Regions from separate parts of the Paenibacillus sp. IHBB 10380 genome, predicted to be linked through region 2. Evidence: a T-box and tRNA genes for the amino acid it is inferred to sense, from the RefSeq annotation. Region 2 holds a T-box; the other holds one or more tRNA genes.
What was found. A T-box is a leader RNA that pairs with one kind of tRNA and senses whether it is charged. The one in region 2 lies ahead of tyrS (tyrosine--tRNA ligase), so its partner is inferred to be a tRNA-Tyr.

Region 1 (6,934 bases), 1.5 Mb from region 2:
GCCTTTTGTAGAATGAACCGGCGAGTTACGTTCCCGTGCAAGGTTAAGGTGAGAAGCCGGAGCCGCAGCGAAAGCGAGTCTGAATAGGGCGAATTTTAGTACGTGGACGTAGACCCGAAACCGAGTGATCTACCCCTGTCCAGGGTGAAGGTGCGGTAACACGCACTGGAGGCCCGAACCCACGCATGTTGAAAAATGCGGGGATGAGGTGGGGGTAGCGGAGAAATTCCAATCGAACTCGGAGATAGCTGGTTCTCCCCGAAATAGCTTTAGGGCTAGCCTCGGAAATAAGTCGTGGAGGTAGAGCACTGATTGGGTGCGGGGCCCGCAAGGGTTACCAAACTCAGTCAAACTCCGAATGCCATAGACTCGAATTCCGGGAGTCAGACAGTGAGTGCTAAGATCCATTGTCGAAAGGGAAACAGCCCAGACCATCAGCTAAGGTCCCCAAGTGTGTGTTAAGTGGGAAAGGATGTGGAGTTGCACAGACAACCAGGATGTTGGCTTAGAAGCAGCCACCATTGAAAGAGTGCGTAATAGCTCACTGGTCGAGTGACTCTGCGCCGAAAATGTAACGGGGCTAAACACGCCACCGAAGCTATGGCTTGATGCTTTGCATCAGGGGTAGGGGAGCGTTGTATGCAGGTTGAAGGTGTACCGTAAGGAGCGCTGGACAGCATACAAGTGAGAATGCCGGTATAAGTAACGAAAAGATCAGTGAGAATCTGATCCGCCGAAAGCCCAAGGTTTCCTGAGGAAGGCTCGTCCTCTCAGGGTAAGTCGGGACCTAACGCGAGGCCGAAAGGCGTAGTGGATGGACAACAGGTTGAAATTCCTGTACCACCGTAATCCGTTATGAGTAATGGGGTGACGCAGCAGGGTAGTGACGCGGACTGATGGAAGTGTCCGTCTAAGCAGTGAGGCTGATGTGTAGGCAAATCCGCACATCATGAAGGCTGGGCTGTGATGGGGAGCGAAAATTATAGTAGCGAAGGTCATGATCTCACACTGCCAAGAAAAGCCTCTAACCAGGAGAAGGTGCCCGTACCGCAAACCGACACAGGTAGGCGAGAAGAGTATTCTAAGGCGCGCGGAAGAACTCTCGTTAAGGAACTCGGCAAAATGACCCCGTAACTTCGGGAGAAGGGGTGCCCCGGTAGTGTGAATAGCACGAGGGGGCCGCAGTGAAAAGGCCCAAGCGACTGTTTAGCAAAAACACAGGTCTGTGCGAAGCCGCAAGGCGAAGTATACGGGCTGACGCCTGCCCGGTGCTGGAAGGTTAAGGGGAGTGGTTAGGGGTAACCCGAAGCTATGAACCGAAGCCCCAGTAAACGGCGGCCGTAACTATAACGGTCCTAAGGTAGCGAAATTCCTTGTCAGGTAAATTCTGACCCGCACGAATGGCGTAACGACTTGGGCGCTGTCTCAACGAGAGATCCGGTGAAATTTTAATACCTGTGAAGATGCAGGTTACCCGCGACAAGACGGAAAGACCCCATGGAGCTTTACTGCAGCTTGATATTGGATTTGGGTACGATCTGTACAGGATAGGTGGGAGCCTGAGAAGTAGGAGCGCAAGCTTCTACGGAGGCGCCGTTGGGATACCACCCTGATCGTATCTAGGTTCTAACCTAGGACCGTAAACCGGTTCGGGGACAGTGTCAGGTGGGCAGTTTGACTGGGGCGGTCGCCTCCTAAAGAGTAACGGAGGCGCCCCAAGGTTCCCTCAGAATGGTTGGAAATCATTCGAAGAGTGCAAAGGCAGAAGGGAGCTTGACTGCGAGACCTACAAGTCGAGCAGGGACGAAAGTCGGGCTTAGTGATCCGGTGGTACCGCATGGAAGGGCCATCGCTCAACGGATAAAAGCTACCCTGGGGATAACAGGCTTATCTCCCCCAAGAGTCCACATCGACGGGGAGGTTTGGCACCTCGATGTCGGCTCATCGCATCCTGGGGCTGAAGTAGGTCCCAAGGGTTGGGCTGTTCGCCCATTAAAGCGGTACGCGAGCTGGGTTCAGAACGTCGTGAGACAGTTCGGTCCCTATCTGTCGTGGGCGCAGGAAATTTGAGAGGAGCTGTCCTTAGTACGAGAGGACCGGGATGGACGCACCTCTGGTGTACCAGTTGTTCCGCCAGGAGCATAGCTGGGTAGCTACGTGCGGACGGGATAAACGCTGAAAGCATCTAAGCGTGAAGCCCCCCTCAAGATGAGATTTCCCAATTAGTAAGACCCCTTGAAGACGACGAGGTAGATAGGTTGGAGGTGGAAGTGCAGTAATGCATGGAGCTGACCAATACTAATCGGTCGAGGGCTTATCCTAAAAGTTTCATGAAGTGAAACTACTTCGGAAGCATATGCTGTTTTAACATTGCAAATTCGTTTCGTATCTAGTTTTCAAGGATTAAACCTTGAATAATAGTTATATTCCCTGATAGCTCAGTTGGTAGAGCACTCGACTGTTAATCGAGTTGTCACAGGTTCGAGCCCTGTTCGGGGAGCCATATGGAGAGGTGTCCGAGTTGGCCGAAGGAGCACGATTGGAAATCGTGTAGGCGCCAAAAGCGTCTCGAGGGTTCGAATCCCTCTCTCTCCGCCATAGTATTTATGCTTACGAAGCGAGCTTTACTTCGTAAAACTTTTAGGCCCGTTGGTCAAGGGGTTAAGACACCTCCCTTTCACGGAGGTAACATGGGTTCGAATCCCATACGGGTCACCATATTTATTAATATCGAAAAGAAGCTTGCTTTAAACTCGATATATGTGATATGATAATATTCATCTATTTAATGGAGGCTTAGCTCAGCTGGGAGAGCATCTGCCTTACAAGCAGAGGGTCGGGGGTTCGATCCCCTCAGCCTCCACCATACGATCCTCTACTGGATATATGGATGAAATTAAATATTTTGTAAATGACGCGGGGTGGAGCAGCCCGGTAGCTCGTCGGGCTCATAACCCGAAGGCCGCAGGTTCAAATCCTGCCCCCGCAACCAATTATTCCTTTGCTAAGGAATAGAATATGTGGAACCGTGGTGTAGTCGGTCTAACATGCCTGCCTGTCACGCAGGAGATCGCGGGTTCGAATCCCGTCGGTTCCGCCATTTTTATAGTAGTGATATTTCAATATGGCTCGGTAGCTCAGTCGGTAGAGCAAAGGACTGAAAATCCTTGTGTCGGCGGTTCGATTCCGTTCCGAGCCACCATTTTCATTGTAAATTGAATATTTGGTGCGCCGGTGTAGCTCAACTGGTAGAGCAACTGACTTGTAATCAGTAGGTTGGGGGTTCAAGTCCTCTCGCCGGCACCATTGTTTTGGAGGATTAGTGAAGTGGCTAAACACGGCAGACTGTAAATCTGCTCTCTACGAGTTCGGTGGTTCGAATCCATCATCCTCCACCATTTCTTTTATAGGGGCATAGTTTAAAGGTAGAACAACGGTCTCCAAAACCGTTGGTGTGGGTTCAATTCCTGCTGCCCCTGCCAAAGAAATTTATGATGTAGATAATAACATGGCGATTGTGGCGAAGGGGTTAACGCACCGGATTGTGGTTCCGGCATTCGTGGGTTCAAGTCCCATCAGTCGCCCCATTTTTTTGAATGAGTTGTTCTGTTTCACTATGATGTAGATAATAATATGGCGATTGTGGCGAAGGGGTTAACGCACCGGATTGTGGTTCCGGCATTCGTGGGTTCAAGTCCCATCAGTCGCCCCATTAATTCTAATGTTGGGGATTAGCCAAGCGGTAAGGCAACGGACTTTGACTCCGTCATGCATAGGTTCAAATCCTATATCCCCAGCCATTATATGCGGACGTGGCTCAGCGGTAGAGCATCGCCTTGCCAAGGCGAGGGTCGCGGGTTCGATTCCCGTCGTCCGCTCCATTTTTGTACGGCGCCATAGCCAAGTGGTAAGGCACAGCTCTGCAAAAGCTTTATCCCCAGTTCAAATCTGGGTGGCGCCTCCATTAATTTAATATGCGGGAGTGGCGGAATCGGCAGACGCACAGGACTTAAAATCCTGCGGTAGGTGACTATCGTACCAGTTCAAGTCTGGTCTTCCGCATTAATTAATTAATAAAATATGCGCCCTTAGCTCAGCTGGATAGAGCGTTTGACTACGAATCAAAAGGCCAGGAGTTCGAATCTCTTAGGGCGCACCATGAATTACGCCGATGTGGTGGAATTGGCAGACACGCCGCACTCAAAATGCGGTGCCGAGAGGCTTGCCGGTTCGAGTCCGGCCATCGGTATACAAAAAAGGTTTATAAGATTGCTTTTCGAAGCGATTTTATAAACCTTTTTTCTGTTATTAGTAAATATACTTGATTCTTATTAGAGATGTAAATTACCGTAATTCAGCAATGATCTGTAACTAGAAGAATATATGAACTATTAATAATAACGGTAGGGGTACAAGTGACCTCTTCTTTTTCGTTTCTTATTAGAATTTCTAAAAAGTTATTTGCAGGCTTATTATCTCTGGCTGTATTTTCTCTCCTCGCAGTAACAGCTAACGCTGCCAATGATTTACCCTCTAGTAACAATGGGGTACAAGCTAAGGAAATTGTGCCTATAAAAGAAATTATGTCAATAAATGAAACTATGCCTATAGGTGACAGACAGGTAGAAAATCAGTCATATTACAATTCTTTCACAGGAACGGTGAAGAAAATAAGTGATGTTGAAGGTGTTGCAGGTACGAAGTACGTGCTAGTTGAAAATGCAGAGGGTGGCATAGCCAACTTTGTAATATCTACTGACACCTATCTAGCAAATGTAATTGAACTTGCTGAGGGCTCCACAATTACCGGTTACTATGAAGCAAATGCACCGATGATTTTAATTTATCCAGCTCAATACAATGTTAAAGTTATTACAGCTAATCATCCTAAAGATGAGAATATAAAGGTAGATTTATTTGACAAGGATCTGGTTAGCGCTGATCATTCGCTGCAGCTGAATAAATCAGATCAGACCACAGTGGTGTCCCAGGATGGGAAGGCTTTTGAAGGTGAACTCACAAACAGAAAACTTGTTGTTTCATACGGCATATCAACAAGAAGTATTCCAGCACAAACAACTCCAACGAAAATTGTTGTATTATTCGAAAAAGAAGTGCCTCCCATTCATCAATTAACGGATGAGGAAATGTCTACAATGATTGGAGATGTTTCTACTATGGAGATCGTCGTGAATGACAAAATAATCAAAGCTCCAGCAGCATTCATCAATGAAGGTGGGACGGTTATGGTTCCACTTCGAGCCATTGCTGAAGCTCTAGAATATGACCTTACTTGGAATAATAAGCTGAAGAGTATTATGTTTGGTGAGGTTGCTTCATTAAAAATAGGTGAGGATAACTACAAGAATTCCAGTGCGACTTCTATTCAATTAGGGGCTTCTCCACAATTGGTTGGGAATAACGCTTTTGTTCCTTTGAGCTTTTTCAAGACTGTGGTTGGCATGAATCATGCGTACGTATTTGAAGCACAAATTGTTATTAGCAACGATGAAGCCATTATGGAATAGTTAAGTGAATAAGCTATTTACTGATAAAAACTCTTGAGCTGCAGTTGCTCAAGAGTCTTTTTATAAAGGAGTGCTCTTAAAAATGGCTCAAATCTCAAAAATATTCTCCTTAATCAACGCTCCCCCTTTGCTTTATCGCGGGTAATCGGTAAAATAGGATATAAATGTTCTGCATCAAGGAATACTAGAAAATTTTACTATAGGAAGGAATTACTTAATTTGATTATTCAACCTAAAACACGAGGCTTTATTTGTACGACTGCACATCCGGAAGGCTGTGCTAAACAAGTACAGCGTCAAATCGACTATGTAAAATCCCAACCAGCTATCGAAGGCCCACGTAATGTGCTTGTGATAGGCGCTTCTACAGGCTATGGACTGGCTTCTAGAATCGTGTCTTCATTTGCTGCTGGGGCTAACACGGTCGGCGTTTATTTCGACAAAGCTGCAGAGGGTGCACGCACAGCTTCTGCAGGTTGGTACAATTCCGCTGCGTTTGAGGAAGCTGCCAAAGAAGCTAACCGTCAATCATTCAGTATCGTGGGAGACGCTTTCTCCGATGAGATTAAAGAAAAAACGATTGATTTGATCCGCACCGAGCTTGGAAAAATTGATTTGGTTATCTATAGTGTGGCATCACCGCGCCGCACACATCCAAAAACAGGCGAGACATTCTCTTCTGTCATTAAGCCGATTGGTGAAACCTATACGAATAAAACCGTCAATTTCCACAATGGCGAAGTAACGGAAACAACGATCGAGCCTGCGAGTGAAGAGGAAATTCGCCAAACGATTGCTGTAATGGGCGGTGAGGACTGGGAAATGTGGATAGATGAGCTTGAACAGGCTGGTGTGCTAGCAGAAGGTGCAACTACCGTTGCTTATTCGTATATTGGACCAGAAATTACACACGCTGTATATCGTGAAGGAACGATTGGTTATGCCAAAAATGATTTGGAAGCAACAGCGAAACGACTTCACGAGAAGCTTGGAACTCACGGCGGACGCGCATTTGTGTCAGTGAATAAAGCACTCGTAACACAATCCAGCTCAGCTATCCCTGTAGTACCTTTATACATTGCTGCTCTTTACAAAGTTATGAAGGAACAGGGTATCCACGAAGGCTGTATCGAGCAAATGTATCGGTTGTTCTCTGATCGACTCTATAATGGATCGAAGGAGACGCTTGTAGATGGAAGAGGTTTAATCCGTGTTGATGATTGGGAAATGAAGCCGGAAATTCAAGCTGAGGTCACGAAGTTGTGGTCAGAGCTAGAGACGAATAACGTGTATGACCTTTCTGATCTGGAAGGGTACCGCAAGGAGTTCTTCCAACTCTTTGGCTTTGAAACCGACGGCGTAGACTACGAAGTCGATACGAATCCAGAGGTAGACATTCCGAATCT
Region 2 (6,934 bases):
TTTACTTTTATCCTAACATACAAGAAACTCAATACCATGTAGGCATTGAGTTTCTTGTATGTAAATTCTAGGCTCCCCTTGTTATTATCATTAAATTTTAGAATTGAAGGTTGCCTTATCTATCTTCAATTGTTGCTTTAGTATTCTACTGAATAATGCTGGAGAAACGCTACGAGCAAACGTCCAGCCATCATTCTGTATCTTCATTTTCTTTATATTCTTGTATGGCATTGCAGATTCGTACGATAATATTTATATTTTTGTCGTTGTTAGTTGGATTATTAGGCAAATATAAACCCCAATCCTTGTACCCATCTTCAGTACTTACAAATCCAGATGCATAAGCTCCCGTGCCACCTATTTTTCCATCTTCTAAAGTAAGCCCATCTTCATGAAACACAGCTGTTAATATGTTTTCTGCTCCCAGGAAGAATACAGGATATTTTATATTTTTGAAAAAATCTCTATACTCTTCTTGGGCTGCTTCTTCAAAACTTTCTTTAGAAATTATTAATCCATCCAATTGTTGATTATCATCTTCAACTAGATCTTGAAGACTTGTCTTCACGTAATTTACATTATCAATTGCTGCAATGTGATTAGTTCCTATTACAGCTATCTTTAAAGCGATAGAGGGACCACTTGGGGTTTCATGCTCAGAAATCGCTTCTTTTTGATTCGTACAGCTGACCAAAATAGTAAAAAATATTAAGAGAAGTAAACATAATTTTTTAGTCATTGAGACTTCCCCTTTTTCTTGTTATCCGTTGTGAGTTTCCTTTCTAAGCTTCATGTCACGTACATAAGTAGATACATAATATTATAAACTTCCTCCAAAGTAAATAATTAGTAATTATGAATCTATTTAGAAATAGATTGTTTGCTGAGTCGAAAACGCTAGACCAAAGGAATGCTATCTAAAAAAAACATTCCACTAATTGAGAACCGAAAATTCTAAGGTGGATTACAGCATATGTAACACACAAAAACCGAGGTCCCCATGTCATGGATTCCCCGGTTAATAGTAGTGTGCATATATGTGGATCATACCCACGAACAAGATAGTTCTCAATCTGTTGCTCGTTATAACGGAAGCCCGCTTAATCCACTAATCTAATTAGACTATACTTCTTTTTACCTTTACGAATAATGATGAACCGACCATCGAATGATTTGTCTACGGTCACTTCCGTGTTTAAATCCTCTACTCGTTCACCATTCATGGTGATCGCTCCATTATTAATATCTTCTCTTGCCTGACGCTTAGACGGTTCGATACCTAGATCTACTAACCAGTCCACAATATTCTTTGTTTCTTTGGCAGCTTCGAACGTAGGCATTTCTTTAAATCCTTGTTCAATTTCATCTGCTGTTAATGATTTAATGTCTCCACTAAATAAGGCTTCCGAGATTTTAATGGCTTGTGTTAAAGCTTCTTCATTATGAACGAATTTGGTCATCTCTTCCGCAAGTACTCGTTGAGCTACACGCTTACCAGGTTCTGTTGTAACCTTATTCTCTAATTCAATAATGGCTTCTTTAGATAGGAATGTGAAGTATTTCAGGTATTTAATCACATCACGGTCATCTGTATTTAACCAGAATTGGTAGAATTCATATGGAGATGTTTTATCAGGATCTAGCCAGATCGCCCCGCCTGCCGTTTTACCAAATTTCGTGCCATCTGATTTCAACATTAATGGAATCGTTAATCCGAATGCCTTCGCTTCTGGACCTTCTTTTTTACGAATCAAGTCTAGACCACTCGTGATATTACCCCATTGATCAGATCCACCAATCTGTAATTGAACTCCTTCTTCTGCATACAGATGATGGAAGTCCATGGACTGGAGAATTTGGTAAGTGAATTCAGTAAATGAAATCCCACTATCTAAGCGACTTGATACAACATCTTTGGCCAGCATCGCATTGATGCTGAAATTCTTTCCATAATCACGTAAAAAGTCGATAATGTTTAATGAATGCGTCCAGTCATAGTTGTTTACCATTTTCAGTTGAGCATCGCTATCGGTGTCAAATAGCTTCTTCATCTGTGCGGTAAGTGCGTTCACATTATCTTGTACTTGCTCTAATGTCTGTAATTGACGTTCTGATTGACGTCCACTTGGATCACCAATGGTTCCTGTCGCTCCACCAATTAAGATAACAGGTAGATGTCCAAATGATTGGAATCGTTTCATCATCATGAATGGAATTAAATGTCCAATATGCATGCTATCACCGGTTGGATCGACACCACAGTACAGAGCAATCTTCTTCTCACTGACTAATTCACGTAATCCTTCTGCATCTGTCTGTTGGTTAATCGCGTCGCGCCATTCTAGCTCATCAATAATATTCATGTTACTCATCATCATCCAGCCCCTTTATATATAAGTGTTGATTGATCCCCTATACGTCCAATAACGCCATTACGCAAAAATCGCCCCTATGTCTACAATAGACATAGGGACGATTCATTAACCGTGTTACCACCCAAATTGCATAAATAGTGCTACAAGCTACTATTCATACCACTCTTAGCCATATTATCGTTGGCTAGTCCGCTTAGTGTTACCTAAGATACTCCAGAGTGTAATTCACAAAACTGTTTGTACTAGGTCACATCAACCCCTAGCTTTCTGAACAACAGTGACAGTTTGCTACTCATTCCTTCAACGTATACCGTATATTAGATTAAAGTCAGTATAGAGAATGAGAAGTCAGTTGTCAATCCGGTGGATATTGTCCTAACCATAAACAAGGCATTTTTTCTTAGGCCTCTATCTTACTCATTTCCTTATTCAATAAATCTATAGGGTGTGCATAACCCAGTGTTCCGCACATCAAATTATTACCTACCCATCTGTTAAGTTCTATTAAATTGAGATGATCATTGGGTATGAATTCTTCGATTTCCCATGTTATAGAAATAAGGAATTCACTTATTTGACTTAGAATACTTCTATCATGTGTCTTTGTATAAATAACTTCCCCACAATTATCCATATAAGTATCTACTTTATTCTCTGAGAAACCCTCAGCAAGGAATGTTTCTCTTATAGCACTCAGAACAATACTTTCAAACTTTTTGAAGTGCTCAGCCTTTAAACCGTATAACACAATGCAGTATCGCGTTTGATTATTCATTAGAATAACGCCTTTTCGTCTATCAAACATAAACAAATTGGCATGCCATTCATAGAAAGGCTCTCGCTTCATAGGCACAACATCATTTGTCTTTATTTTCATTGCCTCAGAACATTTTTTAGTACATTCAATAAACATACCTTCACCTCATACTTTCATCTATACTTTCCTGAAAGAAATCAGAATATTGATTTGCTCATAGAGTCCTTATTTCGTGAAGTTACCTCATTTGCGATAGAGTAATGTGACTCTTAGTCAGGATTCGACAGGAGAGTGCATAACCTCTATAAACATAGTTTCACAAATGATTATATACAACAATAATTTCCTTCCTACATACAACAAACTCAATGCCTACATGGCATTGAGTTTGTTGTTCATAGAATAGAATCTGTATCCTTGGATCATTGACGTGTCACAAAACACGCCTTATCCTGCGACAACCTCAATATTTATCGTTGCCTTCATCCCCATTGCGCTCATCACAGCTTCAATTTTCTCGGCAGTGGCTCCATAATACTCGTTCCGCTCATCTCGGGAAACCTGTGCATCCGATACTCCCAGTTTTCTAGCTAGGTCGGATTGAGACATATTTATATAAATTCTAAATGCAATGAGGCTTTTTCCTATATCCGTAAACTTGTAAATTGGATTAAATGAACCCCTTTTTATTCTTTCATAGTACTCCACTTCTTCCTTTAATTGTTCGTGGAATGATATTAGTGGTTCAATCGCCATATCAATCTGCTCATCATTTAGACCCATTTCTTTAAATCGCATCTTTTCTCTCGCAATAAAATCCTTATCTTGTTTCAACTTTTCCTGTGCTTTTTGGTAAGCTGCTTCGTTTTTTATCAACTTTCTCAGCTCCTCTATTTAATAACTTTTACAATTCCCTTTGGTTCAAATGAATCGCGTGTTTTTCTAAATTAAACTCCCTTACAATGTCGGGCAAGGTTCTGACGTCTGCTACAAAATAACCATCAATATCACCGGGGCTCGCTTTGTCTTCAACAAACGAACCATCTATAAAAATGTCCATTATACCGACTCTCCAAAGTTGATTAACCAATACCTCCAAGTTATTTACTAAAGTCATCATTGTATTCGTATCCCATGGAGATCCATCTTTAGGGCCTGTTACAAGCAAAGAAGTACGTAATTGATCTAATGTCATAGAGTAGTCTTGTGCATACAAAAGAATTTAATATACAATAATGTTAAATTGACAAATTTGTTAATTTAATTATAACTTGCTTATTCTAGATGTCAAGTCTATTCCCCCATCTAACCCAATTGAGATTCAAGTACCTCTAACTCTTCCGATGTGAGATCTCTCCATTGCCCTTGTTCAATGCCGTTCATGGTAATATTCATAATTCGAATCCGTTCGAGCTTTAGCACTCGGTATCCGAGAGCCTTGCACATTCTACGAATTTGAAGATTCAGACCTTGAGTTAAGATAATCCGGAACTCATACTCATTCATTCGGAACATGTCACAGGGTTTCGTTCTTACGCCGAGAATGTCCACGCCACTAGACATATTGTGTAGAAATTCGACTGTAATTGATTTGTCTATGGTCACCACATACTCTTTCTCGTGACCATACTCTGAACGCATCATTTTATTGACGATATCCCCATCGTTGGTTAATAATATCAATCCCTCCGACGCCTTATCTAATCTCCCAACAGCAAAAATCCGAGAAGGATGGTTGACGAATTCAATGATATTTCCCGCTACATGGGGTGCTGCCGTACACGTAATCCCTATCGGCTTATTGAGTACGATATAGATGGGTTCCGCTTTACTCGGTATCGGTTGACCATCAATAAGCACAATATCCTCAGGGCCTACATGGGCACCTGGCTCACATATCACATCATTGATACTGATTCTACTAGCAGCGATTAAGCGGTCCGTCTCCCGCCTAGAACAATAACCTGTCTCACTAATATACTTATTGATTCTTATCAAGTAATACAGCTCCATCTACCATGTAATTACTTCCCATCCATCCGCTACAGTAAATTTTATGTATAGCTCTTACTCGTCTTGCAGGTTGCTCAGTGATCTATCGGCACCTCAGCACGCTCCAGTCATCCATTCTACCATAATACTGAATCTCGATTTCTCCATATGGTTTAAACTGTTGCAGTGACTAATCGAGTGCGACATATTTACACGCCTTGACCTCATTGGATTTCTTCATACAACATGCGGTAGATGGGAACAGCACTCTACATGGGTTGCAGAGGATAGGATAATTACATTAGACTATAACAAACAGGCTACTAAATGACATGTATTCATTTCTTATCAATTCCATCGAATTCATCATAGAATTATTCTAATATATAAGAACTAGCCCACTATGAAGGAGTTATGCATATGAGTTTCTTAAAAGGACTTGGTAATATCGCAGGTGAAGTAACAGGCAGAGTGATCGGCGGGAGCGTCCGCGTGGTTGGTGAAATTACAGGTAGTCGCTTCGTTAAGGAGATCGGCGATAGCGTTGAGAATGCTACGATTATAGCAGGAAGAACAGCCGGGGACTTAGCCAGTGGCGTGTATGATACGACAGCAGGTCTGATAACAAATAACGAGGAACAATCCAAGAATGGAATGAAAGATATCGGTGGTGCCATAACAACAACTGCTAATGGTGTTGTCAGTTCCGTGAAATACACCTACACCAATGGTAAGGAAGTGGTCGTAGGTTTCACAGAAAATGATAATACGAAAGTTAAAGACGGTGCTAAAGGTTTAATTAGAGTTGCCGCCGTAGCTACTTTGGCCGTTGGTATATTAGATGTTATGGACGGTGCGGACGGATTAGAACATACGGATGGTCCAACAATTGAATAGCTGATGCAGAACCTACCATCTAATCTTTCGATTCTACTGAGATAACCTCCAACAAGAATCCGTACATGACGTTCGACCTCATGTACGGATTCTATTATACAACGTTGCTGGTCTAGTATCTTTCTGTAAATTATAAACACCAAGAAGAAACGGTTACCATCCTTAAAGGAATGTAACCGTTTCCATTAGAAATATGCAAAGTATCTTTGAAACTTATGCCTGGACTATTGTTTGGATTCAGCGCTGTGAGTTGATTCACTATAGCATCGTACCGACAAGAACAGTGTAAGACACGCAGCCGTACTCATTAGCCATATTTGTTTTCTCTTTTTCAAAATGATATCACTCCCTCTATAAAGTAATGTTTCTTTCTTTCACGTGCGTTAGATCTCGTCAACCCAATGTTTTATAATAACTTATATGTAATAATTTGTTGTATACTATATTAACGAACCTATCTACCATAAACTAACGAAAATATCTAAAGAAAGTTAAGTACAACGTCAGAGGTAGTCCATCACATACAAACACCCCAGCGATCTTCTGTCCACTACTACAATTCAAAACGATTCGGGGTATATCCTATGGAACAATGGCTCTTTCTATTGCGCAGTAAAATTGAGGAATTAGATATAAATACGCAACAATTCATTTATGACTCCTTTTACAAGCAACTTTATGCCGATATTTACTTCCTCATTCGTGACCACGGTATAACCGAAGACATCATCCAAGATGCCTTCTTAAAAGTAACTTCATCAGCCCCCAAACTCAAACACGATACCCATCTCAAGAGCTGGGTTAGACGGGTAACTCGCAATTGCGCTATCGATTGGATAAGAAAAAATAAAAAAAATCGTCAAGAATATGAGTATTTAGACGTTAATATAAGCAACAGTATGTTTAACGAAGA

Region 1: it encodes a tRNA-Tyr, which carries the amino acid that the T-box ahead of tyrS (tyrosine--tRNA ligase) is inferred to sense. The anticodon was not compared.

What each region holds. Positions count from the first base shown of each region.
Region 1 covers NZ_CP010976.1:4,053,497-4,060,430, reverse strand. Annotated here, with positions in the region: rRNA gene UB51_RS18430 (23S ribosomal RNA) at 1-2,322, shown strand, start outside; tRNA gene UB51_RS18425 (tRNA-Asn) at 2,428-2,503, shown strand; tRNA gene UB51_RS18420 (tRNA-Ser) at 2,507-2,598, shown strand; tRNA gene UB51_RS18415 (tRNA-Glu) at 2,644-2,718, shown strand; tRNA gene UB51_RS18410 (tRNA-Val) at 2,791-2,866, shown strand; tRNA gene UB51_RS18405 (tRNA-Met) at 2,916-2,992, shown strand; tRNA gene UB51_RS18400 (tRNA-Asp) at 3,023-3,100, shown strand; tRNA gene UB51_RS18395 (tRNA-Phe) at 3,127-3,202, shown strand; tRNA gene UB51_RS18390 (tRNA-Thr) at 3,231-3,306, shown strand; tRNA gene UB51_RS18385 (tRNA-Tyr) at 3,314-3,398, shown strand; tRNA gene UB51_RS18380 (tRNA-Trp) at 3,409-3,482, shown strand; tRNA gene UB51_RS18375 (tRNA-His) at 3,512-3,587, shown strand; tRNA gene UB51_RS18370 (tRNA-His) at 3,637-3,712, shown strand; tRNA gene UB51_RS18365 (tRNA-Gln) at 3,726-3,800, shown strand; tRNA gene UB51_RS18360 (tRNA-Gly) at 3,807-3,881, shown strand; tRNA gene UB51_RS18355 (tRNA-Cys) at 3,891-3,964, shown strand; tRNA gene UB51_RS18350 (tRNA-Leu) at 3,977-4,062, shown strand; tRNA gene UB51_RS18345 (tRNA-Arg) at 4,083-4,159, shown strand; tRNA gene UB51_RS18340 (tRNA-Leu) at 4,168-4,249, shown strand; gene UB51_RS18335 (stalk domain-containing protein) at 4,416-5,528, shown strand; gene fabV (enoyl-ACP reductase FabV) at 5,748-6,934, shown strand, end outside.
Region 2 covers NZ_CP010976.1:5,550,647-5,557,580, reverse strand. Annotated here, with positions in the region: gene UB51_RS25120 (hypothetical protein) at 191-739, opposite strand; gene tyrS (tyrosine--tRNA ligase) at 1,101-2,363, opposite strand; T-box leader at 2,466-2,688, opposite strand; gene UB51_RS25110 (DUF6933 domain-containing protein) at 2,776-3,288, opposite strand; gene UB51_RS25105 (helix-turn-helix domain-containing protein) at 3,580-4,008, opposite strand; gene UB51_RS28085 (DUF6932 family protein) at 4,037-4,348, opposite strand; gene UB51_RS25095 (pseudouridine synthase) at 4,438-5,127, opposite strand; gene UB51_RS25090 (hypothetical protein) at 5,545-6,021, shown strand; gene UB51_RS25085 (RNA polymerase sigma factor) at 6,606-6,934, shown strand, end outside.